DNA from 3 places in the Lysobacter sp. HA18 genome. Region 2 is predicted to be linked to each of the others. Evidence: predicted binding sites of a transcription regulator. Region 2 holds the regulator's gene; each other region holds the start of a gene.
What was found. The regulator FliA, encoded in region 2, starts transcription of late flagellar genes. The targets are predictions, from matches to a motif close to TAAAGTTTNNCNNNCNNNGGCCGATAA.
Positions count from the first base shown of each region.

Region 1: a site for FliA is predicted at 3,113-3,139, ahead of ACVWWW_RS00135 (GGDEF domain-containing protein). Genes of this name have one in related genera too.
Region 3: a site for FliA is predicted at 1,701-1,727, ahead of motA (flagellar motor stator protein MotA). Genes of this name have one in related genera too.

Region 1 covers NZ_JBSRZL010000001.1:28,278-36,222, reverse strand. Annotated here, with positions in the region: gene ACVWWW_RS00155 (tetratricopeptide repeat protein) at 1-129, shown strand, start outside; gene ACVWWW_RS00150 (YbhB/YbcL family Raf kinase inhibitor-like protein) at 160-786, shown strand; gene ACVWWW_RS00145 (hypothetical protein) at 903-2,066, shown strand; gene ACVWWW_RS00140 (undecaprenyl-diphosphate phosphatase) at 2,169-2,999, opposite strand; gene ACVWWW_RS00135 (GGDEF domain-containing protein) at 3,150-4,310, shown strand; gene glnA (type I glutamate--ammonia ligase) at 4,506-5,915, shown strand; gene ACVWWW_RS00125 (GNAT family N-acetyltransferase) at 6,601-7,065, shown strand; gene ACVWWW_RS00120 (ammonium transporter) at 7,076-7,945, shown strand, end outside.
Region 2 covers NZ_JBSRZL010000001.1:2,570,062-2,578,006, reverse strand. Annotated here, with positions in the region: gene ACVWWW_RS12720 (metalloregulator ArsR/SmtB family transcription factor) at 1-230, opposite strand, end outside; gene ACVWWW_RS12715 (chemotaxis protein CheA) at 381-2,174, opposite strand; gene ACVWWW_RS12710 (protein phosphatase CheZ) at 2,211-2,831, opposite strand; gene cheY (chemotaxis response regulator CheY) at 2,828-3,220, opposite strand; gene ACVWWW_RS12700 (RNA polymerase sigma factor FliA) at 3,422-4,195, opposite strand; gene ACVWWW_RS12695 (MinD/ParA family protein) at 4,198-5,076, opposite strand; gene ACVWWW_RS12690 (AAA family ATPase) at 5,063-6,949, opposite strand; gene flhA (flagellar biosynthesis protein FlhA) at 7,392-7,945, opposite strand, start outside.
Region 3 covers NZ_JBSRZL010000001.1:1,036,536-1,044,480, reverse strand. Annotated here, with positions in the region: gene motB (flagellar motor protein MotB) at 1-799, opposite strand, end outside; gene motA (flagellar motor stator protein MotA) at 803-1,663, opposite strand; gene ACVWWW_RS05250 (BON domain-containing protein) at 1,836-2,414, shown strand; gene ACVWWW_RS05245 (TonB-dependent receptor) at 2,484-4,904, opposite strand; gene ACVWWW_RS05240 (hypothetical protein) at 5,064-5,366, shown strand; gene ACVWWW_RS05235 (DUF72 domain-containing protein) at 5,544-6,365, shown strand; gene ACVWWW_RS05230 (cupin domain-containing protein) at 6,467-6,766, opposite strand; gene ACVWWW_RS05225 (DMT family transporter) at 7,017-7,910, opposite strand.

The DNA of each region.
Region 1 (7,945 bases), 2.5 Mb from region 2:
ATCGCGCCGCCGCAGGCCTACGGCCCAACGCGCATGCCGCGCGACCACTGGCAGCGCTTCGCCAACGTCCTCGACGAGGCGTTCGCGATCCTCGGCCCGGTCGCCGCGCGCCTGGGCTACACCGCCTGATCGAATCGACCGTCCCCACCGGAGATCGCCATGCACCTGACCAGTGACAGCTTCCAGCATCGCCAGCGCCTGCCCGACGAGTTCGCGGCCGGTGTGCGCAATGGCGACGACGTCGGCTTCGGCAGGAACCGCAATCCGCACCTGCGCTGGGACGACGTGCCGGCCGGCACAAAGTCGTTCACCCTGCTGGTGATGGACCCCGACGTGCCGACCGTGCCGGAAATGGTCGGCAAGCCCGGCGTCGAAATTCCGGTCGACCAGCCGCGTTGCGATTTCACCCATTGGGCGATGGCCGACATCCCGGCCGACGTGCGCGAGATCGCGGCCGGTGCGTACAGCGACGGCATGGTGCCGCACGGCAAGCAGGAGCCTGCGGGTCCGGCCGGCAGCCGCCAGGGCCTCAACGACTACACCGGCTGGTTCGCGGGTGACGAATCGATGCGTGGCGACTGGCGCGGTTACGACGGCCCGTTCCCGCCGCCGAACGACCTGCGGCTGCATCGCTACTTCTTCCGGCTGTTCGCGCTCGATGTCGCGACGCTCGAGCTGCCGGAGCGCTTTGCGTCGGCCGATGTGTTCCGCGCGATGCACGGCCACGTGCTCGCCGAAGCGACGCTGCAGGCCAGCTATTCACTGCATCCGGACGTCAAGGGCTGAAGCATTCCGCCGTTAGACTCGGTATGGCGGCCCAGCCTTGGTTCAGAGGCGGGCCCCCAGGATGCAGTGACGGTGTGGATACGGGAGGTCGGGCGGTGCGGCAGTCGGGACGGGTGATGCGACGGAGCCTTGCGGTCGCGCTTGCGTTGTTGCTCGCCGGCTGTGGCGCGGCACCCGCACCGGTTACGCATGCCCCGGTCACGCTCGGCGACAAAGCGGTCGCGCCGATACCGGCGAACGACGAACCGCAGCCGCAACCCGCGGACGATCTGTCCGGCACGCACTGGCCTTCCGCACGCGTCGAGCACGGCCTCGCGCAGGTCAGCTGCGAGCGCGACGACGCCGACGATGCGCCGCGCGCACTCGACTCGCTCGAGTTCTTCCCGCTGTACGACGCGATGGCGACCTGCGCGTCCACCGGCCTGGTTCGCCTGCATTACAGCGGTCGCATCGATGGCGGTTTCACCGAACTGATGCGCCGCGTCTCCGCGATGGCGCAGCGCATGGATCTTCCCGAGCGCCTGCTCGACATCGATTCGCCGGGCGGGCATGTCGAGGAAGCGATCCGCGCAGGCGACGCACTCGCCGATGCGAAGTGGACGGTGCGTGTGCAGAACGACGCGAATTGCCTGTCCGCCTGCGTGCTGGTGCTCGCCGCCGCGGACGATCGCATCGTGCACGGCAACGTCGGCGTGCATCGCCTGATGCGCGACCGTTCGAACGCGACCTCGCGCGCCGAGCTCAATGACGAGCTGCGCAACGTCAACGGGATGGTGCGCGAATACCTCGAACGCCACGGCGTCGCGCTCGCGGTCGCCGACCTGATGATGACGGTGCCGAACCGTCGCCTGCGCCTGCTCACCGCCGACGAGCTCGACCAGTACGGCTTGGTCGGCCGCAATGCCGCGCAGGACGACCTCGATCGCATCGTCGTGCGCCGCAAGTGCGGCGAGGATTTCATGCGTCGTCGCGATGCATTCCAGCGCCAGTTCGAAGCGCGCTGCGGCATCGACGATAAGCCCTGGGATGAAGTGACGCGTTGCGGTCTCGAACTGCGCCCCGCGTACGGCTTCCCGGATGCGAAGTGCCAGGACGAAACGCCACTCGCCGATGCGCAGCGCCGACTCGAACTCGAGACCACGCGTCAGGCGGCGCTGGTCGCCGAAGCGGATTCGGCGAAGACCGTGGATGCTGCGAAGGATGACGCGCCCGCTGACAAGACGGTGGCATCCGCCGATGCGCCGGCGTCGCATGGCGCATCCGCGCGCGACGCACGCTGACCGTTACGACATAACGTCGCGCACCGAGCGCGACGTCCGAAACGAAAAAGGCCGCGATCGTTAAACGTCGCGGCCTTTCTTATTGCGATGTGCGTGCGTTGATCAGCTGCCGTGCGGAAGTAACGTCAGAAGCGCGATGCCGAGCACGATGCGATACACCGCGAACGCGGTGAAGCGGTGCGTCTGGATGTAGCGCAGCAGCCACTTCACTGCGACGAACGCGGTGATGGTCGACACCACAAACGCGATCGCGAGCGCGGTCCAGTCTTCGCCCGCGGCGCCGCCGTCCTTCAAGACGTGCAGCAGCTCGTAACCGGTCGCCGCGAACATGGTCGGGATGCCGACGAGGAACGCGAATTCGGTCGCCGCTGCACGCGAGGTGGTGCCTGCAAGCAGCGCGACGAAGATCGTCGCTGCCGAACGTGAGGTGCCGGGAAACACGCCGGCCACGACCTGCGCCACGCCCACCAGCAGCGCGACCGTCCAGGTGATCGTGCGTCGTTCGCCGATCATGTTCGCGCGCCGTGCCGCGAAGATCTCCGCGACGATCATCCACACCGCGCCGATGATCAGCGCCCATGCGATCGGCGTGACGTCGTCGGGTAGTTCGAAGCCCAGCTTCTTGACGATGAGCCCGAGCACCGCGGTGATCGCGAACGCGACGCCGAGCTTGATCGCGTACTCGCGCGCCGGCTGGCCGTGCACGTCGCCATTGCCGCGGCCGAGGAACGACATCGCCAGCTGCCACAAACGCTCGCGATAGATCGCGACCACGGCGAGGATCGCGCCCGCCTGGATCGCGATGTTGAACAGGTCGGAGCGGTGCCCGAGCCAGCGTTCGGCGATCAGCAGGTGGCCGGTGCTGGAGATCGGCAGGAACTCGGTGACGCCTTCGATCAGGCCGAGCAGGAGGGCTTGCAGGAAGTCGGGCATCGCGTGCGGCCGCCGGAGGGGAGCGGGGATGGTACGGGGCAGTCCGTCGCGACGTCAGCCGCTCGCGGTCGCCCTCGAACATGAACCGGCCGTGGTCGACGCCGCCGCTGTGCACCAGTTCGTGTTGCGACGGCCGATACCGTTCGATGGATGCAGACCGCTGCCGCCACCGTGAACGACACCGACCGCCCGCGCGCTGCGCCGGTATGGAGTCGCCTGCTCGACGTCGTCGCCAGCCGTGAGCGGCGTCGCCGGTTGCGGCTCGTGCAGTGGCTGATCGCGACGCTCGTATACGGCGGAAGCGCGCTAGTGCTGGCAGCGGGCATCGGCCAGGGTTGGATGCAGGCGTCGGCGCTGCGCGCATGGCTCGGGTTCGTGATGGCGGTGCAGCTCGCGAGCTACGTCGCGCTTCGCAGCGGCTGGAGCGAACGCTCGCGCGATCCCTCGTTGTCGGTGTGGCAGCTGGCGATGGGCGTGGTCGCTGTGAACTGGGGCTACGTGATCTGCGGGCCGATGCGCACCTCGGCGCTGTTTCCGCTGATGGTGATCTTCGCGTTCGGGGCCTTCGCGCTGCGTTGGCGGCAAATCGCCGTGCTCACCGTGCTCGCGGTAGCCAGCCTCGTGGCGGCGGTCGCACTGCGTGCTGCGTATCCGCAATGGTCGACGGCTGAAGGCGTGGTCGAGCCGTTCCGCGTCGACATCAACAACGTGCTGATGATCCTCGTCGTGCTGCCCGCGCTCTCCGTGATCGCCGCGCGGCTGTCGGGCCTGCGGCAGAAGCTGCGTGACCAGCGCTCGGCGCTGGCCTCGGCGTTGGAGCAGGTCGAGCGGCTCGCGGTCAGCGACGAACTGACCGGCCTGCCGAATCGTCGATCGATGCAGGCGCTGCTCGAGCGCAGCATCGCGTTGTCCAATCGCGACGTCGCGCCGTTCTGCGTCGCCATCCTCGACATCGACCACTTCAAAGCGGTGAACGACGAGCTCGGCCACGCGGCCGGCGACGAGGTGCTGCGCAACGTCGGCCGGCTCGGCCGTGACCAATTGCGCGCCACCGACGTGCTCGGGCGCTGGGGCGGCGAGGAGTTCCTGCTGGTGATGCCCGGCGCACCCGACGTCGGCACCACTGCGCTCGAACGCATCCGCGAGGCCGTCGCCTGTGGTGCGTGTCCGGGACGACGCGTCACGCTGTCGGCGGGCGTCGCCACGCACCGGCCGGGCGAGGACGCCGACGCGCTGCTCGCACGTGCCGATCGCGCGCTGTACCGGGCCAAGCACGACGGCCGCGACCGGGTCGCCCTCGACGTCGGCTGAGCGCAATCGCAGCGCACCAGCAAGGTGCGCCCGTCGCCATCCGTGCACCGGCATGAAGCGGCCGCGACCATGGCGCCGCATCGTCGCCCTTACGCATCAACGAGTTGCATCACGCCGACGCTTGGCATCGTCCTTGCTGTGAAGGCGGGGTCAGCGCAATCCTGCGCCGCGCCCTTGCCCTCCCTTGGAGCCGCCATGTCCCTCGAGAGCGTCGAAAAGCTCATCCGCGACCACAAGGTCGAATTCGTCGACCTGCGTTTCACCGACATGCGCGGTGTGCAGCACCACGTGACGTTCCCGGCGTCGATCGTCGAAGCCTCGCTGTTCGAGGACGGCAAGATGTTCGACGGCTCGTCGATCATCGGCTGGCGCGGCATCCAGCAGTCCGACATGGTGCTGCTGCCCGACCCGTCCACCGCGTTCCTCGACCCGTTCACCGCGGATCCGACGCTGGTGCTGATCTGCGACATCCTCGATCCGACCACGATGCAGGGCTACTCGCGCGATCCGCGTGGCATCGCCAAGCGCGCCGAGGCCTTCCTGAAGTCGAGCGGCGTTGCCGACACCGCGTTCTTCGGCCCGGAACCCGAGTTCTTCATCTTCGATTCGGTGCGCTTCGCCAACGAGATGGGCCACACCTTCTTCCACGTCGATTCGGAAGAAGCGCACTGGAACTCCGGCACCGACTACGCCGGCGGCAACACCGGCTACCGGCCGATGGTGAAGGGCGGCTACTTCCCGGTCGGCCCGCTCGATTCGCTGCATGACCTGCGCGCCGAGATGTGCAAGACGCTCGCCGCGGTCGGCCAGGAAGTCGAAGTCCACCACCACGAGGTGGCGAACGCGGGCCAGTGCGAGATCGGCGTCAAGTTCAACACGCTGGTGCGCAAGGCCGACGAGCTCACGACGATGAAGTACGTCGTCAAGAACGTCGCGCACCGCAACGGCAAGACCGCGACGTTCATGCCGAAGCCGCTCGTGGGCGACAACGGTTCGGGCATGCACGTGCACCAGTCGCTCGCCAAGAGCGGCACCAACCTGTTCAGCGGCGACGGCTACGGCGGCCTGTCGCAGATGGCGCTGTGGTACATCGGCGGCATCTTCAAACACGCGCGTGCGATCAACGCGTTCGCCAACTCGACGACCAACTCGTACAAGCGCCTGGTGCCGGGCTACGAAGCCCCGGTGATGCTTGCGTACTCGGCGAGCAACCGTTCCGCGTCGTGCCGCATTCCGTACGTCGCCAATCCGAAGGCGCGCCGCATCGAGATCCGCTTCCCCGATCCGATGAACTCCGGCTACCTCACCTTCGCCGCGCTGATGATGGCTGGCCTCGACGGCATCAAGAACCAGATCGATCCGGGTGCGCCGTCTGATAAGGATCTGTACGACCTGCCGCCGGAAGAAGAGAAGAACATCCCGACCGTCTGCCACTCGCTCGACCAGGCGCTGGAATCGCTCGACAAGGATCGCGACTTCCTCAAGGCCGGCGGCGTGTTCACCGACGACTTCATCGATGCGTATATCGGCATGAAGATGAAGGAGGTCACCGCGTTCCGCGCGGCGACGCATCCGCTGGAATATCAGATGTATTACACGATCTGATGATCGTCGCGGCCCGGGGTGATGAGCCTCGGGCCGCGTTGTTTGTGAGGTTGTTGTTTTGGGGAAAGCAAAAGCGTTTCGTGCGCTAGCGCGCCCGAGTTACTTTCTTTGCTGGTGCAAAGAAAGTAACCAAAGAAAGCACCTTCCCCGAGGTGGAGCACAGCTCGCGCGGGTGGGCGCAAGGGCGGCGGTCAGACTCGGCATCCTGCCTCGGCTGACCGCGGCGCACAGCCATGTGCGCCGCCCTCCGGGCCGGGGGAGTGGCGCGTGGTTCCGTTTGAATTGCTGATGCACCGCAAGCCAAGGTCGATGCAAGCGCACCAAAAGCTGTAGTGCGTCGCCACTGCAATCGTGAGGCCCGAAGTGCGCTTGGCCCTGCGGTGTTGAATCACCGGGTGCACTGCAATCCTGAGTCGATGCAAGCGCACCAAAAGATGTAGCGCATTGCGACTGCAATCGTGAGACCCGAAGGGCGGCGCGCAGGACGCGCGCCGTCGCCACGCGAGGCAGGATGCCGAGTGTGGCGATCGCGACACACCGACCGATCGCGAGCTGTAGATCCGTCGGGGAAGGTGCTTTCTTTGGTTACTTTCTTTGCACCAGCAAAGAAAGTAACTCGGGCGCGTAAGCGCACGAAACGCTTTTGCTTTCAAAGACTTCAATCGAGCAAACGAACCGCGCCGAGATGGAAATCCACCCCAACCACCTCGACCACCCCGCCGTCATCGCGCTACTGCGTGCCCACCTCGACGCACTCGCACAACTCAGCCCCGCCGAATCGATGCACGCACTCGATCTCGACGCGCTGGAATCCCCCGACATCACCTTCTGGACCGCATGGGACGGCGACAACCTCATGGGCTGCGCCGCACTGAAAGCCCTCGACGCCACCCATGTCGAACTCAAGTCCATGCGCACCGCGCCCGCCTATCTGCGACGCGGCGTAGCCAAGGCGTTGCTCAACATCGCGCTGGACGAAGCTCGTCGCCGCGGCCACACGTGCATCAGCCTCGAAACCGGCACCGCACCCGAATTCGCCGCCGCGCATGCGCTCTACCGCAACGCCGGTTTTGTCGACTGCGGACCGTTTGCGAGTTACGTCGACGACCCGCACAGCACCTTCATGACGCTCGATCTCGTTCCCGCCTGACGGAGCCCGCATGCACATCGCACGTCGCGTTCGATCGTTCGCCGCAATCGCGATGTCCATTCCGACGCTCGCGAACGCGGCGACCCCGACGGTCGACAAGGGCGACACCGCGTGGATGCTCGTGTCGACGTTGCTGGTCGTGCTGATGATCGCGCCGGGCCTCGCGTTGTTCTATGGCGGGCTCGTGCGTGCGAAGAACATCCTGTCGATGCTCGTGCAGGTGCTCGTCGTCGCGGCGATGGCGCTGGTGTTGTGGGTCGCGTACGGTTATTCGCTGGCATTCGATGGCGGCGGCGCGCTGATCGGTGGCCTCGGTAACGTGATGTTGCGACACGTGACGCCGCTATCGACCGTGCCGACATTCACGGCCAGCGTCGCGATACCGGAGTTCGTCTACGTTGCGTTCCAAGGCGCGTTCGCAGCGATCAGTTGCGCGCTGGTTGTCGGTGCGATCGCGGAACGTGCGCGGCTGCGTGCGGTGCTCTTGTTCACCGCGCTGTGGTTCACCTTTGCCTACCTGCCACTCGCACACATGGTGTGGGCGTCGAACGGCTGGTTGTTCGCGAAGGGCGCGCTCGATTTCGCGGGCGGCACGGTCGTGCACATCAATGCAGGCATTGCCGGCCTCGTCGTTGCACGCAAGGTCGGTCCGCGCATCGGATTCGGACGCGAGCGCCTGTCGCCGCATTCGCTTCCGCTGACGCTCGCCGGCGCATCGCTGCTATGGGTGGGCTGGTTCGGTTTCAACGCAGGCTCTGCGCTGGAAGCCAACGGCGTCGCCGCGCTCGCATTCATCAACACATTGGTCGCTGCCGCGGCGGGCGTGCTCGCGTGGAGTGCGATCGAAGCGCTGCGTCGCGGCTATGCATCGATGCTCGGT
Region 2 (7,945 bases):
AACAACGTGTTCGTGAGGTGCTCAGGCACAAGCCGGAAGTAAACGAACTGGCCGCGCTTTTCGCGCTGGATCAGCCCGGCGTCCTCGAGGATGCGCAGGTGGCTCGACAGCGCCGGCTTGCTGAAGTCGAACCGCTCGCCGATCTCGCCGGCCGTCAGTTCGCCCTCGTTGAGATAGGCGAGGATCTTCCGTCGGGCGGACGACGCGATGGCTTCGAAGACGCGATCCACGGCGGCACCTATAGTTAATTAAGACGTTAACTATTTACCCGGCGCACGTGGAGCTGGTCAAGCACGTCCGCACGTGCGCCGACGACCGGTCGAAAACGACGAAGCCCGCGTCTCCGCGGGCTTCCGATATCTGCGTGCGGCTGCGAACGATCAGCCGTTCACCACCGCCCGCCGCGTGCGCACACCCGTTTCGTGCAGCGTATCGACGTCGAGGATCAGGGCCATGCGGCCGTCGCCGATGAGGCTTGCGCCCGCGTAGCCGGCCAGGCCGCGCAGGGTGCGGGGTAGGGCCTTGATGACCACTTCCTCGCGGCCGCGGACGCGGTCGACGATCAGCACGAAGCGCTGTTCGCCGGCCTGCAGTACGACGCCGGTGGACGCGCCCTGTGGTGCGGCGTCGAGGCCGAGCCATGCGCGCAGGTCGAGCACGGGCGTGGGTTGCTCGCGTAGATCAAGCACGCTCTGGCCATCGATCCACATCGCGTTGCCGCCGTGGTGTGCGAGCACTTCGACGACGCGCACCAGCGGAAGCGCATACACGTCGCCTTCGATCTCGACGAGCAGCGTCGGCAGGATCGCGAGCGTCAGCGGCACCTTGATCGCCATGCGCGTGCCGCGTCCGACTTCGGACTGGATGTGCACGGTGCCGGAGAGTTCACGGATCTTGCTCTGCACGACGTCCATGCCGACGCCGCGTCCGGAAAGATCGCTGACTTCGGTCTTGGTCGAGAAACCCGGCAGGAAGATCAGCTGCAGGCATTCGTCGGACGTCAGGCGCGCGGCGGCTTCCGGCTCGATCAGGCCTTTGCGGATCGCGCTGTCGCGGATCTTGTCGGGGTCGATGCCGGCGCCGTCGTCGCGCACTTCGATCATGACGTGATCGCCTTCCTGCTGCGCGGAAAGACGCACGTTGCCCTGCTCGTTCTTGCCGGCGATGCGACGCACTTCAGGCGATTCGATGCCGTGGTCGATCGCGTTGCGCACCAGGTGCACCAGCGGATCGGACAGCGCTTCGACGAGGTTGCGATCGAGTTCGGTTTCCGCGCCGATGACCTCGAGCTCGACCGTCTTCTGCACCTGTCGCGCGACATCGCGCGCAAGTTTCGGGAAGCGCGAGAACACGCGGCCGACCGGCTGCATGCGCGCCATCATCACCGCCGACTGCAGGCGGCTGGTCGCGGCATCGAGCACGGTGACGGCGCGGTCGAGGTCTTCGTCGCGCAGGCGCGGGCGGATCGTCTTCAGGCGATTGCGCGCGAGCACGAGTTCGCCGACGAGGTTCACCATCGCGTCGAGACGACGCACGTCGACGCGCACGGTAGTTTCACCGGCGTCGTTCGCGGCCGGGCTGCGACGTCCGCCAGTCGTTGGCTCGGGACGCGCGACCTGCGTGGGAGAAGGCGCGGGGGCGACCGCTGCCGGCGGCGGTGCTTCGGACACCACCACGGCGCCGGGAAGCGCCCCTTTGCCGTGAAACGCGTCGAGCAGCGAATCGAAATCGAGCTCGTCGAGATTGTCGGGAAGATCGCTTGCGGCGACGACAGGTGCGGCCGCTGCATGCGCGCTGTCGTGGCCATGCCCGTCGACATGCATGCTGTCGATGAGGATTTGCGGCACGGTCGGCAGCGGACGGCCCTGCGCGACGCATTCGAGCATGTCGGCGAGCAGGTCGATCGCCTGCTGCGCGCCGTCGAACGCGAAACCGTCGAGCGGCATCGAGCCGTTGCGCGCGACGTCGAGGCGATCCTCGACGGCGTGGCACAGCGTCACCATCGGCGGGAAGTCGAGGAAGCCCGCGCCGCCCTTGATGGTGTGGAAACCACGGAAGACGGTGTTTAGCGCGTCGCGATCTTCCGGCGCGCGCTCGAGCACGACCATCTGTTCGCCGAGCTGTTCGACGATCTCGCGGGCTTCGACGAGGAAGTCCGCGCAGATCTCGGTCATGCCGTCGCTTCCGCTCATGACGTCAGGTCCCTGGAATCAAAGGCCCAGCGCGGACAGCAGCTCGTCGGCGTTGTCCTGCGTGGCGGGCGTGGGATCGACGCCGGCGATCGCCGGGCCGTGGCCGCGATTGGAATGAAGATGCAGCGGCTCGTGCTGCGTGCCGACGATATCGCCAAGGCCCGCATGCACCGCGCGCACGAGTTCGACCACGCGCACGATGATCTGTCCGGTGAGGTCCTGGTAACCCTGCGCGAGCGACATCTCGGAGAAACGCGAACGAAGGCCGGCCAGCGCTTCACGCTGCGCATCGGTCTGCGGTTCGGGCAGCGCGCTCAGCAGTCGACCGCATTCGTCGATCAGATCGAGCGTGCGCATGCTCGAGGACTCGGTGAGCTGCACGACATGCTCGAGACGCGAGCACGCGTCCGGCAGCGAAGCCGCGCCGGTGCCGCGACCGTCATCACCCAGCGCAACGGACAGCTCGCGCGCAAGCCGCACGAGGCCCTGCACCAGCGGCTGCGTGCGCCACGAGACGAGGCCGTCGATCGCAGCGCGACAGCCCGCATCGTCGCCGCTTTCCAGCGAGCGCAGTGCGGACTGCAGCGTTTCGACGATGGCGTCGCGTTCGGGGGAAACGACGGCGGCGGCCGCGTTCATGCCGCGGCCTCGATGCGCTCGAAGATCTTGGCGAGCTTGTCCTGCAGCACCGCCGCGGTGAACGGCTTGATGACGTAACCGTTCACGCCGGCCTGCGCGGCTTCGATGATCTGCTCGCGCTTGGCTTCGGCGGTGACCATCAGCACCGGAATCTTCTGCAGCGCCGCATCGGCGCGCACATTCTTGAGCAGGTCGATGCCCGGCATGCCCGGCATGTTCCAGTCGGTGATGATGAGATCGAACTTGGCCTTGCGCAGCTCGACGAGCGCGCTGTTGCCGTCTTCGGCTTCGGTGGTGTCGAAGAAGCCGAGATCGTTGAGCAGGTTCTTGACGATACGGCGCATCGTCGAGAAGTCGTCGACGATGAGAATCTTGATGTTCTTGTCCATGGACGGGTTCCGGGCGTTCCTAGGTGAGCTATCGGCGTGGCGAGCGCGTTCTTGAGGCGCCGCGCTGAAATTCAGAAGCGAGAAAATCGCAGCGCGTCACAACGCGGGACACAACACGTGTGCGACGCGCATCACATGTCGCAATGTCGACCCCGGTAGATGCGCCGCAATGCTGACGGGTGCTCGCGCACCCGCGCTACATCACGCCTCGACGTGCTCCGCCGCCGTATCGCGCCAATCGCCGAGGCGACCGCGCAGGCGCAGCATCGCCTGGCCATGGATCTGGCAGACGCGCGATTCGCTGATGCCCAGCACCGCGCCGATCTCGCGCAGGTTCATTTCCTGCTCGTAGTACAGCGACAGCACCAGCTGCTCGCGCTCGGGCAGGTTGCCGATCGCTTCGCCGAGCGCCTGGCGGAACACGGTGTGTTCGAGTTCGCGCGCGGGCGTGACGTTGCAGCTGGCCGCAAGCCGCGGTTCGCCGTCGAAGTCGTCCATCTGCTCGTCCAGCGAAAGCAGCTGGCCGCGCGAGGCGTCCTCGAGCATGTGGTGGTAGTCGTCGACCGACACGCCGAGCACCTCGGCGATCTCCGACGAATTGGCCGCGCGGCCATTGGCCTGTTCGACCTGGCGCGTCGCCGATACCACGTCGCGGTAGCGGCGGTGCACGCTGCGCGGCACCCAGTCGCCACGACGGATCTCGTCGATCATCGAACCGCGGATGCGGATCGAGGCGTACGTCTCGAACGCCGCGCCCTGGTCGGCCTGGAAATTCTTGGCGGCCTCGATCAGGCCGAGCATGCCCGCCTGGATGAGATCGTCGACCTCCACGCTCGCCGGCAGACGCGCGGCAAGGTGATGGGCGATGCGACGCACCAGTTCGCCGTGGCGCACGACCACCGCGGTGGCATCGAAGCCATCGCTCGCGGTGCGCGTCTGCTTGTATTGATTCGCTTTCACTGCGGTCGCCGTCATGCTCATGCCGTCGCACTCCGCGCTGTGGGGATGAGTCGTTCCATGAAGAACTCCACGTGGCCGCGCGGGCCGGCAGGGGTCTGCCACTGGCCGGCGCGCTTGGCGATCTCGCGGAAGGCCATCGACGACGGCGCGGCCGGGAAGGCGTCGACGACGGCCTCCTGGCGCTGGATCGCGCGTCGCAGCCATTCATCGCGCGGGATCGCGCCGAGATAGTTGAGCGTCACGTCGAGGAACTTCGACGTCACGCGTTCGAGCTTGTCGTACAGCTGGCGACCTTCGGACGGATGACCGACCTGGTTCGCGAGCACCTGCACGCGGGTGAGGCCGCGCTCGCGGCTCAGCACCTTGATGAGCGCGTACGCATCGGTGACCGACGCGGGTTCGTCGCACACAACAACGATCACGTCCTGCGCGGCCTGGCAGAAGGTCAGCACGCTGTCGGCGATGCCGGCGGCGTTGTCGACCACCATCACGTCGATCGGTGCATCGAGTTGCGAGAACGCATGCACCAGCCCGATGTGCTGCGCCGGCGTGAGTTCGGTCATGTGACGCTTGCCGCTGGCGGCCGGCACGACGAGAAGTCCGTTCGGGCCTTCGATCAGCGTGTCGGCGAGTTCGCAACGGCCGGCGAACACGTCGCTGAGCGTGAAGCGCGGCGACAGGCCGAGCATCACGTCGACATTCGCGAGGCCGAGGTCGGTATCGAGGAGCAGTGCGCGGTGGCCGGCGTTCTGCAGGCTCATCGCGAGGTTCACCGACACCGAGGTCTTGCCGACGCCGCCCTTGCCACTGGCAACGGCGATGACGCGCACCGGGCCGGCGGCGTCGTTGGCGGGCGTGGCCATGCGCGTGGCGGCGATGGGATCAGGCGACGACATGGCGTTCCTCGGTGGCGAGCGGGTTGTCGGCGGCGCGACGGAGTTTTTCGATCTGGAGCACGAGTCGCGACGCATCCGCGGCTTCGAGGTCGGCCGGCACCTGCTGGCCTGCCGTCGTATATGCAAGGGGCAGGCCATGCTTGATCGCGACGGAAATCGCGCTGCCGAGGCGTCCGGTTTCATCGAGCTTGGTCAGCACGACGGCTTCAGGCGCGGCCATGCGATAGCGACGCACGGCTTCGGACATGTCCTGCTGTTGCAGGTTGGCCGGCAGCACCAGCAGCGAACGCAGGTTGCGCGTCGCACGCAGCCACGTGACCTGGCTGAGCAGCGCCTTGTCGCGCGCCGCGTAACCCGCGGTGTCGACGAGCACGAGCGGATAGTCGACAAGCTGGTCGAGCGCGTCGGTCAGGCCTTCGGGGCCTTCGGCTTCGCAGACGGTGATGCCGAGCTTGCGACCGAGCGCGTGCAGCTGTTCGCGTGCGCCGGGGCGTTCGACATCGGTGGTGACGAGTGCGACGTCGCGTGCGCGGTGGCGCTGCGCGAAACGTGCGGCGAGTTTGGCGAGCGTGGTCGTCTTGCCGGCGCCGGTCGGGCCGATCAGCGCGAACACGCCGCCGTCTTCGAGCGGTTCCGAACGCGCGATGGTGAGCATGCGCGCGAGTTCCGCGAGCAGCGGTGCCTTCACCTTCGCCGGTTCGAGCTTGGGATCGATACGCTGCGCGATGGACTGCGCGAGCGTGTCGTCGATGCCGTAGGCCTGCAGCGTTTCGAACGCGAGTGCGCGCGCCGGCGAACCGCGCAGGCGCTCGAGACCGAACTGGCCCATCTGGCGCTCGATCATCTGGCGCATCGAGCTCAGCTCGTTGCGCATGGCAACGATGGTCGGGTCTTCGGATTGATTGACGACCAGCTGCAGCGTCGGCGGCGCGGCGACGGTGACGATCTGCGCCTGCGCGACGACCGGAGCCGGCGCCTGCACCGCGGCCATCTCGGCCAGCGGGTCGAAGGCATCGACGTAGGTCTGCGGCTGGATCGTTGCAGCGACCGGCGCGGTGGTGACGAGTTCCGCGAAGGTCGGCGCGGCGACCGGAGCCGGCGTCGCAACGATGGTTTCGATGATCGGTGCGGGCTGCACTGCGACCGGCGCCGGGATCTCGACGATCTCCGCTTCGATCGGCGCAACCACTTCGGCAACGACGGCGACCGGTGCTTCGATGATCTCGTCGACCGACGCAGCGGCTTCGATGTGCGCCTGGGCGCGGGTCTGAACGTATTCGGCTTCGGCCTGCGCCATTTCGGTAGCGCGTGCGCTGAAGGTGGCGGTGTCTTCGTCGGTGAGTCGACGCAGCAGGCTGCGGAAGTCGTCACCCGGGCGCGCATTCGTCGTGTCGGCGTGTTCGGGCTTCGGCACCGGCGAGGCTTCGGGTGCCGGCTTGCGCAGCAGCGCCGACAGCGCCGGCTTCGGCTTCTCGACGTCGTTGACCGCAGCGCGGGCGCGATCGGCCAATGCGGTGCGTGCGGCGGCGGCGTGTGCCGAGTTGCCGCCGAGCGCGGCGATCATGGCGTCGGCACGCGACAGCGACCTGGGTTCGGGTGCACCGGCGGCGACGGTTTCACGTGCCGTGACCGGCAGCGAGGCGGCGGCGAACGCAGGCATTGCGTCGAGCGCGGTCGCGGGGCGCTCCGGCTCTTCGGACGCGTTGCGCAGCGCCTGCTGCACCAGTGCCTCGTCATAGTCGGTGGCGGCGACCACTTCGATGCCGCCATGCACGGGCTTGTTCGACAGGATCACGGCATCGGGACCGTGCTCCTCGCGCACCATCTTCAGCGCGGTGCGCATGTCCGGGGCGACGAAACGCTTGATTCTCATGCGACAGCCTCGATTCGGGCGGTGACGGTTTGCAGGGGCGTGCGGCTCATGCCGGGACTAGTGCAATGGCCGTGCCAGAGGCGGTACGACGGGAAAGCGTCGAACTTGAGCGGCGGTAGAGATCGGAAGAACCGGATTTGTGCGACCGCGTTCGCCGTTTGCCGGTGCGGCGTCAGGCGGCCGTCAAAGGAGGCGGCGACATCGCGTGAGGGCGACCGCTATTAAGCGCGGCAGGCTTTCGCCGTGCTGCGAGCACTGCCGCGCAAAGCACTGTGCGATTTCGTCGCGGCGGCTGTTCTTCGAGCTCCGGCCCGCCGCAGCGCGGCGGGCGTTCGTCATCGCCACGCGGCAGTGCCGCGTAGGCGGCGTTGCCTCACCCAGCCCGCCGCAGCGGCGGGCGTTCGGCGATGCCACGCGGCAGTGCCGCGTAAGCGGCGTCGCCTCACCCGATTGAACCCACCAACCGAAGGCGCTTGTCCTCAGGCACCTCGCCATACGCGAGCACCGCAAGCTGCGGCACGCTGTGGCGGACCAGTCGCGCGATAGAAGAACGAATCGGCGAGGGCACCAGCAGCACGGCCGGTTCGCCCTTGCCTTCCTGGCGGGTGACGCATTCGCTGAGGTTCTGGTGCAGCCGCTCGGCGAGGCCGGGTTCCAGCGCAGCGCCGGTACCACTCACCGAATCCTGCAGCACGCGCTCCAACTGCGGCGCCAGCGTGAACACCGGCAGCTCCGCATTCAAACCGTTGAGTTCCTGCACGATGAAGCGGCCGAGCGCGGTGCGGACGACGGCCACCAGCTGCGCCGGATCCTGCGTCATCGCGCCATGTTCCATCAGCGCTTCGACGATCTGGCGCATCTGCCGCAGCGGCACCTTTTCCGACAGCAGCGACTGCAGCACGCGCACGATGGTCGACAGCGGCAGCAGCTTGGGCGTCAATTCCTCGACGAGCTTCGGCGACTGCTTGGCGACGTTCGCCAGCAGCTGCTGCACTT
Region 3 (7,945 bases), 1.5 Mb from region 2:
CATTGCGATTGAACGGCACGGACGACGACAGACCGACCACGCGCGCCAGTTTCTCCTCGCGCATGCCGCCTTCGATGAGTGCGCGACGTGCGGCGTTGGCGCGCTCGGCCGACAGTTCCCAGTTGCTGTAACCGATCTTCGCGGCGTACTGCGCGGTGTCGGTGTGCCCGGTGATCGCGACGCGGTTCGGCACCTGGTCGACGTACTTGGCGAGCTCGACCAGGATCTGCTTCGTGTAGCCCTTCAGCTCGGGCGAGCCCGAGTCGAACATCGGGCGGTTCATCGCATCGATGATCTGGATGCGCAGGCCTTCGGGCGTGATGTCGATCAGCAGCTGATCCTTGAACGGCTTGAGCGCCTGGCTCTGCGCGATCGCCTTCTCGAGTTGCTGCTTCAGCAGTTCGAGCTTCTTCTTGTCGGCCTGTTCGAGGGCTTTGCGCGCGGCTTCGTCGGCGTTCTTGCCGTTACCAAGGCCCGGAACTTTCGCGGCGCCCGCGCCCGGCGGATTGCGCACCTGCGAAAACATCTTGATCGGCGTGTCGCCGGCGCCACCGGGGCCCATGCGTCCCTGCACCATCGTGCTGGTGCGGCCTTGCACGGCGCTGGGGTTCTTGAAGTAGTCGGCGATGCCACCGAGCTGTTCCTGCGGCATCTGCGCGACGAGCCACATCACCATGAAGAACGCCATCATCGCGGTCACGAAGTCGGCGTACGCCACTTTCCACGAACCACCGTGATGCCCGCCGCCGCTCTTCTTGCGACGTCGGACGATGATGATGGGAGCGGGTTGCGCCGACATCGATCAGCCCTTCGCGGCCTTGAGGTCTGCCTCGAGGTCCTGGAACGTCGGGCGCACGTCGGAGAACAGAAGCTTGCGCGCGAATTCGATAGCGACGCTCGGTGCATAGCCGCGCAGCGACGCGATCAGCGCCATCTTCACCACTTCGAACGCCTTGCCATCCTCATGCGCGCGGTTTTCCATCGCGCTGGCGATCGGGCCGACGAAGCCGTACGACACGAGGATGCCGAGGAACGTACCGACCAGCGCCGACGCGACCTTCTCGCCGATCTCCGCAGGCGACGCACTGCCGACGATCGACATCGTATTGATGATGCCGAGCACGGCCGCGACGATGCCGAAGCCCGGCAACGCGTCGCCCACCTTCTGCATGGAATGCGCGGGCTCGAGCGATTCGTGGTGGTGCGTCTCGAGTTCGTACTCGAGCAGCGACTCGAGTTCGTGCGGTGCCATGTTGCCGCCGACGATCAGGCGCAGGCAGTCGGTGATGAAGTCGAGGATGTGATGGTCCGCGAGGACCTTCGGATACTTCTGGAAGATCGAGCTGTCCTGCGGCTGCTCGATGTGCGCTTCGATGGCCATCATGCCTTCGCGACGCATCTTCACCAGCAGCTCGTAGATGAGCTTGAGCAGGTCGACGTAGTCCTCGCGCTTGTACTTCGGGCCCTTCATCACGCCCTTGACGCCCGCGAGCGAGGCCTTGATCACCTTGATCGGCGTCGCGACCACCCAGGAACCGGCGGCGCAGCCGACGATCACGATGATTTCGTTGAGGTGCCACAACGCGAGCAGCTTCCCGCCCACCATCGTGAAGCCGCCGAGCACGCTGGCGAGAACGACGACGGCGCCGATGATCAGATACATCCGTGTGGCTCCTGACGCGGGGGACTGGACACCGAACCTATCGGCGATGGCCCGGCGATCTTGAGCAAAGCGGCCGTGGCGCGGGGCCTGCGTCGCATTACGGCCGCTTCGTGTTGGCGCTTCGGTCACGCCCGCGCGGACAGCATCGGGGCCGGACCCGCAGGAGCACGCCATGAATCCCACCACCCCGCAGCACGGCCCCAACCGCGACGCCGGCGCCCGCCTGTACGAGGACATGCCCTCGATCACCGACCGTGGCGACGCCGACACTGGCCGCGCCGACGACTCGTTCGGCCCGCCCGAGATCGGCGGCCCCGAGGAACCACGCTACGGACGCGACGTGCAGAGTGACGAAGACCGCGCCCTGACCCGGTCGACCCACCGCGCCATGCACGCGCGCCGCGGGCCGAAGAACGCCAGCCGCTCGGACTCCACTCTCACCGAGGAACTCAACGAGCGCTTCATGCACGACGAGCTGCTCGACGCGTCGGAGATCCTCATCAGCGTCGACAGCGGCCGCGTGCTGCTGACCGGCGAAGTGCCGCAGCGCTGGATGAAGCATCGCGCCGAGGACATCGCCGATTCCGTCCGCGGCGTGGCCGAGGTCGAGAACCGCATCCGCGTCGACAACGGCGTCGCTTCGTTCGGCACCGGCGGCGCGGTGCGCAGCGGCCTGAACCAGCCGGGCAGCGGGTTCTCCAGCTCGCCGCCGAACGCCGACTGGCAGCCGCGCGACAACCGCGTCGACTGACTTCGCCACCGCCGCAAAAGAAAACGCCCGCATCGCGCGGGCGTTTTCGCATCACAGGTACGAGTTGGATCAGAAGCCGAACCACATCCTCGCGAAGTACGCGCGGCCATTCAGGCCGAACTGCACGCTCTCGTAGATATGGCCGTTGTCGGTCTCGTTCGGGTCCTGCCGCGTCGGGAACACGTCGAACAGATTCGTGACGCCGAGCGTGAGCTTGGCCTTCGGCGTGAACGAGTACGTGCCGCTGACGTCGGCCGAGGTCTTGGCGTCGTAGTGCTGGTTCGGAACACCGGCCTCGGTGCCGGAGAACGTGCCGAGTTCCTGCGGACCGAAGTGGATGATCTTCAGGTTCGCGTTCCACTGCGCACGCGTCCAGTCGAAGCCGAGCACCGCCTTGCGACGCGGCGCGCCGTTCTCGACGAACAGGCGATCGCGCTCCGGCAGCAGCGTGTCTTCGCGACCGGCGAGCGATGCCGGCGCATTCACCTGCGTCACTTCCGTGCGGTTGAAGTTCGCCGCCAGGAACGTATCAAGCGCACCGCCCCACAGCGTGGCGTGGTTCGACATGGTGACGTCGAGCCCGGTGGTCTTGGTGTCCACCGCGTTGACGAAGAAGCGCGCCACGCCGACATCGCGTGCCTCGAGGATCGCGCCGATGTTCGGATCGTCGGTGCCGAACTCGCCGGTGAGGATGATGCGGTTGCTGATGTCGATGCGGTAGGCGTCGACGGTGAGCGACAGCGCGCGCGACGGCGTCCACGTCAGGCCGAGCGTGCCGCTCTTGGACTTCTCTTCGGTCAGCGCCGGGATGCCTGCGGCCTGCGCGAGCGGGCTGTCGTTCGACGCGATCACGATGTCGACCGGCTGGCCGCTGATGAAGTCGGTGATCGTCGAAGAGAAGTACTTCTGCTGCAGCGACGGCGCGCGGAAGCCGGTGCTGTACGAACCGCGCAGCAGCAGCGTGTCGGTGGCCTTGAACGCGGCGGCGATCTTGCCGTCAACGGTCGAGCCGAAATCGCTGAAGTCTTCCCAGCGCACGGCGAGGTCGGTGGTCCAGCGCGGCGACAGGTCGAGCTCGACGTCCGCGTACAGCGCATCGCTCGAGCGCGTGCGGTTGGTGACGTCGGCCGGCTGGAAGCCCGGGAAGCCCTGGCTGCCCGCGTTGCCGCCGACGCCTGCGCCGTCCGCATCGCGGTACGAGTTCGGCTCGCCCGCGCGGATGCGGTAGCGCTCGTCGCGATGCTCGGCGCCGAACGCGAGGTTCATGCCGTCCAGCACGCCGTCGTAGAAGCGCGAGAAGTCGAGGTTGGTGGTGTTCTGCTCGAACGAGAAGCCGCCGGCGTCGAAGCGCGACGGGCTGATCGCGGGGCGGCCCGCGGTCGCCTCGGCATTGGCGATCGACGCGTTGAGCGTGTGGTTGATGTCGTAGCGCAGCTCGTTGTAGCCATGCGTCTGCGACAGGTCCCAATGCCAGAGCCCGGCATCACCGCGCACGCCCAGGATGCCGAAGCGGTCCTCGATGTCGGCATCGATGAAGGGCACGAAGCCATCGGGGTACATGTCGGGCGAGTTGCGCGACGGGATGTCGTCGCTGCCGATGCCACCGCGCGCGAACGCGGCCGACGACGCGGCGCGGCTCTGGATGCCGGCGGTGAAGTAGACGGTCGCGGCGTCGCCCAGCGGCTGGTCGCCGTTCAAGAACAGCGTGCGGTTGATGACCTGCGAGTCACCGATGATGCGCAGCGGGTTCTCGGCGGTGGCGCGGTTGGAACGGCCGCGGTCCTGCCATTCGCCAGTCACCGCGAGCGTGCCACCGGTCGCGAGCTTCATGCCGCAGTAGGCGGACGCCAGCCAGTTCTCGCCGTCGCCGCGCGAGTACTGGCCCCAGCCGAGCGCGGTTTCGCAGCCTTCGCGGCGCTTGAGCGCGATGTTCATGACGCCGGCGATCGCGTCGGAGCCGTACTGCGCCGCCGCGCCATCGCGCAGTACTTCGATGCGGTCGATCGCCATCACGGGCACCGAATTGAGGTCGGTACCCGTGTTGCCGCGGTTGCGCGCGCCGTAGATGTTCACGAGCGACACCGTGTGGTGGCGCTTGCCGTTGACGAGCACGAGCGTCTGGTCGGAACCGAGGCCGCGCAACGCCGCGCCGTCGACGAGGTCGGCGCCGTCGGCACCGGTCTGGCGCGTGGAAATCAGGGACGGCACGGTGGCCTGCAGGGACTGCGCGAGGTCGAACTGCGCACCGGTCTCGGCCTGGCGCTGCATCGGCAGCACGTCCACCGGCACCGGCGTGGTGGTTTCGGACGAGCGCTGCACGCGGCGCGAGCCGACGATGCTCACGGTGTCGAGTTGCGGCGTCGCGGCGTCGGCAGGTGCGGTGGTCGCGTCCTGTGCGTATGCGTTCGGCATGGCGGCGAGCGCGAGCACGACGGCGATCGTCGAACTCAGAACGGCGCGACGCGGATGGTCGATCGAGTGTCCCTGCATCTGTGTTTCCCCAAGAAGTGATCCCCCGCGCGGAATCTAGCCGGGACGCGTCACCCCGTCTACGCGATGAACCGCTCAGCTGCAGGGCGCAGCCCATCACACGGCCTTTGCCGCTGCGTGCCTAGCCTCGAAACCGCCCTAACACCGGACGTAAATGCCATGCCCGTGATGCGTATGCGAGTGACAGGCAGCGACCACCACGCCCGCGCCATCGGCAATCTGCTGCAGAGCATCGACGGCATCGAGCACGTCGAAGAAGTGGCGGATCTGATGCCGCATGCCGACGACGACGATTCGAGTTCAGCAGGCCTGCCCGACGACCAGGGCCCCGGCGTGCACGAACTCGAAGTCGAAGCCGGCAACGACTACACCGTGCAGCGCGTGCGCGACGCGGTCGAGGCCTTGGCCCACGACCTCGACGTGATGGTCGAGTTCGAGAACGACGACGACTGGAACAGCTGAGCGAACGATGCCGCGTGTCGCGCCCCTGATGCGAACGACTAGCCCGCGCACGATGGTGCGCGAGCCTGCGCGCGTCCACGGCCCGACGGGAGCCTGATCATGCAAGGCCGGCTGCACGAAGCGCTGCTGTCGGACCTTTCTCCGCGGACGAGCACGTATCTGGCCGGCGCACCCGCGATGTTCGGTAGCGGCGTGCCTGCGGTCGACGGCATTCGCATCGGCATCGGTGGCTGGACGTATGCACCGTGGCGCCACACGTTCTATCCGCCGGGCCTGGTGACGCGTCGCGAACTCGAATACGCGAGCCGTCGTTTTTCGACCGTCGAAATCAACGGCACGTTCTACGGCGCGCGTCGTGCCTCCGAATACGCGCAGTGGCGCGAGCAAACGCCGGAAGGCTTCGTGTTCTCGGTCAAGGCGCCGCAGCACATCACGCAGCGCGGGCCGCTGGCGAAATGCGGCAAGGCCGCGTGGGCGTTCCTCAATGGTGGACTCGCCGAACTCGGCGATCGGCTCGGCCCCGTGCTCTGGCACATGCCGCCGAGCCGATTGTTCGACGCCGACGATCTCGCTGCATTCCTCGACCTGCTGCCGCGCACGCTGGACGGGCGACCGTTGCGTCATGTCATCGAACCGGGTCATCCGAGTTTCGTCGACCCGCGCTTCATCGAGATCGCGCGTGGCTTCGGTGCCGGCACCGTTTTTACCGACGCGCCCGACATGCCGGTATTCGGCGACGTCACCGGGCGCATCGTCTACCTGCGACTGATGCGCTCGCGAGTGGATCTCGCTGAAGGTTACGAAGGTGCGGAACTTGATACCTGGCTCGAGCGCGCGCGCGAATGGGCGCGTGGCGAAGAGCCCAGCGACGTGCCACATCTCGTCGAACCGGCGTCGACGCTAGGCAAGCGCGAGGTCTACGTCTACTTCATCGGCGGTGCGAAGCAGCGCAATCCGGCTGCGGGCATGGCGATGATTTCGCGGTTGCTGCGTCGCTGATCTGCAACGCCTAAACGTCGCCGCGCCAGCGCGGTACGTGGGCGATCGCTGCACTACCGACATCCACTACAGCCGCGTAACGACTGCGCTTCGACGAGCCGTCAGGCGTCGATGGTCACCAGCGTGCCGTGGCTGCCTTCGGCGACCGCATGCGGAACGTTGGCGGGAACGATGTACACCTCGCCGGCGCGCACGTGGGTGATCGCGCCTCCGATATCGAGGTTCATCTGCCCTTCCAGAACCAGCAACGCTTCGTCGACCGCATGCGACTCGTTCGGATAGGCACGGCCGTCCATGCGCGTCACCTTGACGTTGGCGCCCGCGGCGCGACCGACGACGGTCGAACACCACGCTTCTGGCAGCGTCGAGGCAAGAGCGACGAGATCCTTATGTACTGCCATCGGAAAGCTCCGTGGTGAATCTTGGATGTTTCGCGAGGGTCATCGCGAGCGTTGACCGAACGATTGCGGCCAAGTCCTCGCCCGATCGACAATGACTGCTCGACGCATACTGGCGGACGCGAACCTTATCGCCGCGTTCGCGTATGCATCGATCGAATGAATCAAGTCACGATGCTGGTCCCGCGATCCGCCGCAAGGTGCTCCGCGGTGCCGTAACGCGACGCGAGATACGCAGCCGCGAACGTCGACATCACTTCGCGCGCTGGCTCATCGCCACGCTGCCGAGAATGAGCGCGCCGGCGATCACCATGCGCAGCGTCGGTGCTTCGCCAAGCAGCATCCACGCCCAGGCGACGCCGAACAGCGGAACGAGGTACGTCACCGTCGACGCACGCCCCGCGCCGATGCGTGCAATCAGGCGGTAGTACATGACGAACGCGATGCCGGTGCACATCACCCCAAGCAGAATCACCGACAGCCATGCATGCGCGGACGGCATCTGCGTCGGCCACTGCGCGATGCCGAACGGCGCGACGAGGATCGCGCTGCACAGCAGCGTCGCCGGCGCGACCGCACTGGCCGGCAGGCCGGTCAGGTGTCGACGCACCAGGTTGATGCCGACGCCGTAGAGCAGCGCGGCCGCGGAACCCGCCATTACCGCAGGGCCGATGTCGGCGCCTGCGATGCGACCGCTCGCCAACACGACCACGCCGGCGAAACCGGTCGCCAGCGTGACGCTACGCGCCAAGCCGATCTTTTCACGGAAGAACATCGCGCCGACCAATGCGGTGAACAGGACGGTCATCGCATTGCAGATGGCGCCGACGCCCGCCGGCGCGCGTTCGGCGCCCCAGGCGAACAGCAGGAACGGGATCGCCGAGTTGATCGCGCCGATCAACGCGAGCTTCGGCCACATGCGCAGCGGGAACGACGCCCGCGCCTTCCACAGGAACGGCATCAGCACGATCGCGCCGAGCGCGAGGCGCAGCTCGACCAGCGCGGCCGGCCCGAACTCCGATGCGGCGACACGCATGAACAGGAAGGACGCGCCCCAGATCGCGCCGAGCACGCCGATCTCCAGCGGCGTCACCCAGGACGCGGCGGATGGGACCGCATTGGCGGTGGCGGATGCATTGGCGGACATGGCGTTTCCTCCGGAAAGCGCAGGCTGGGCCCGGC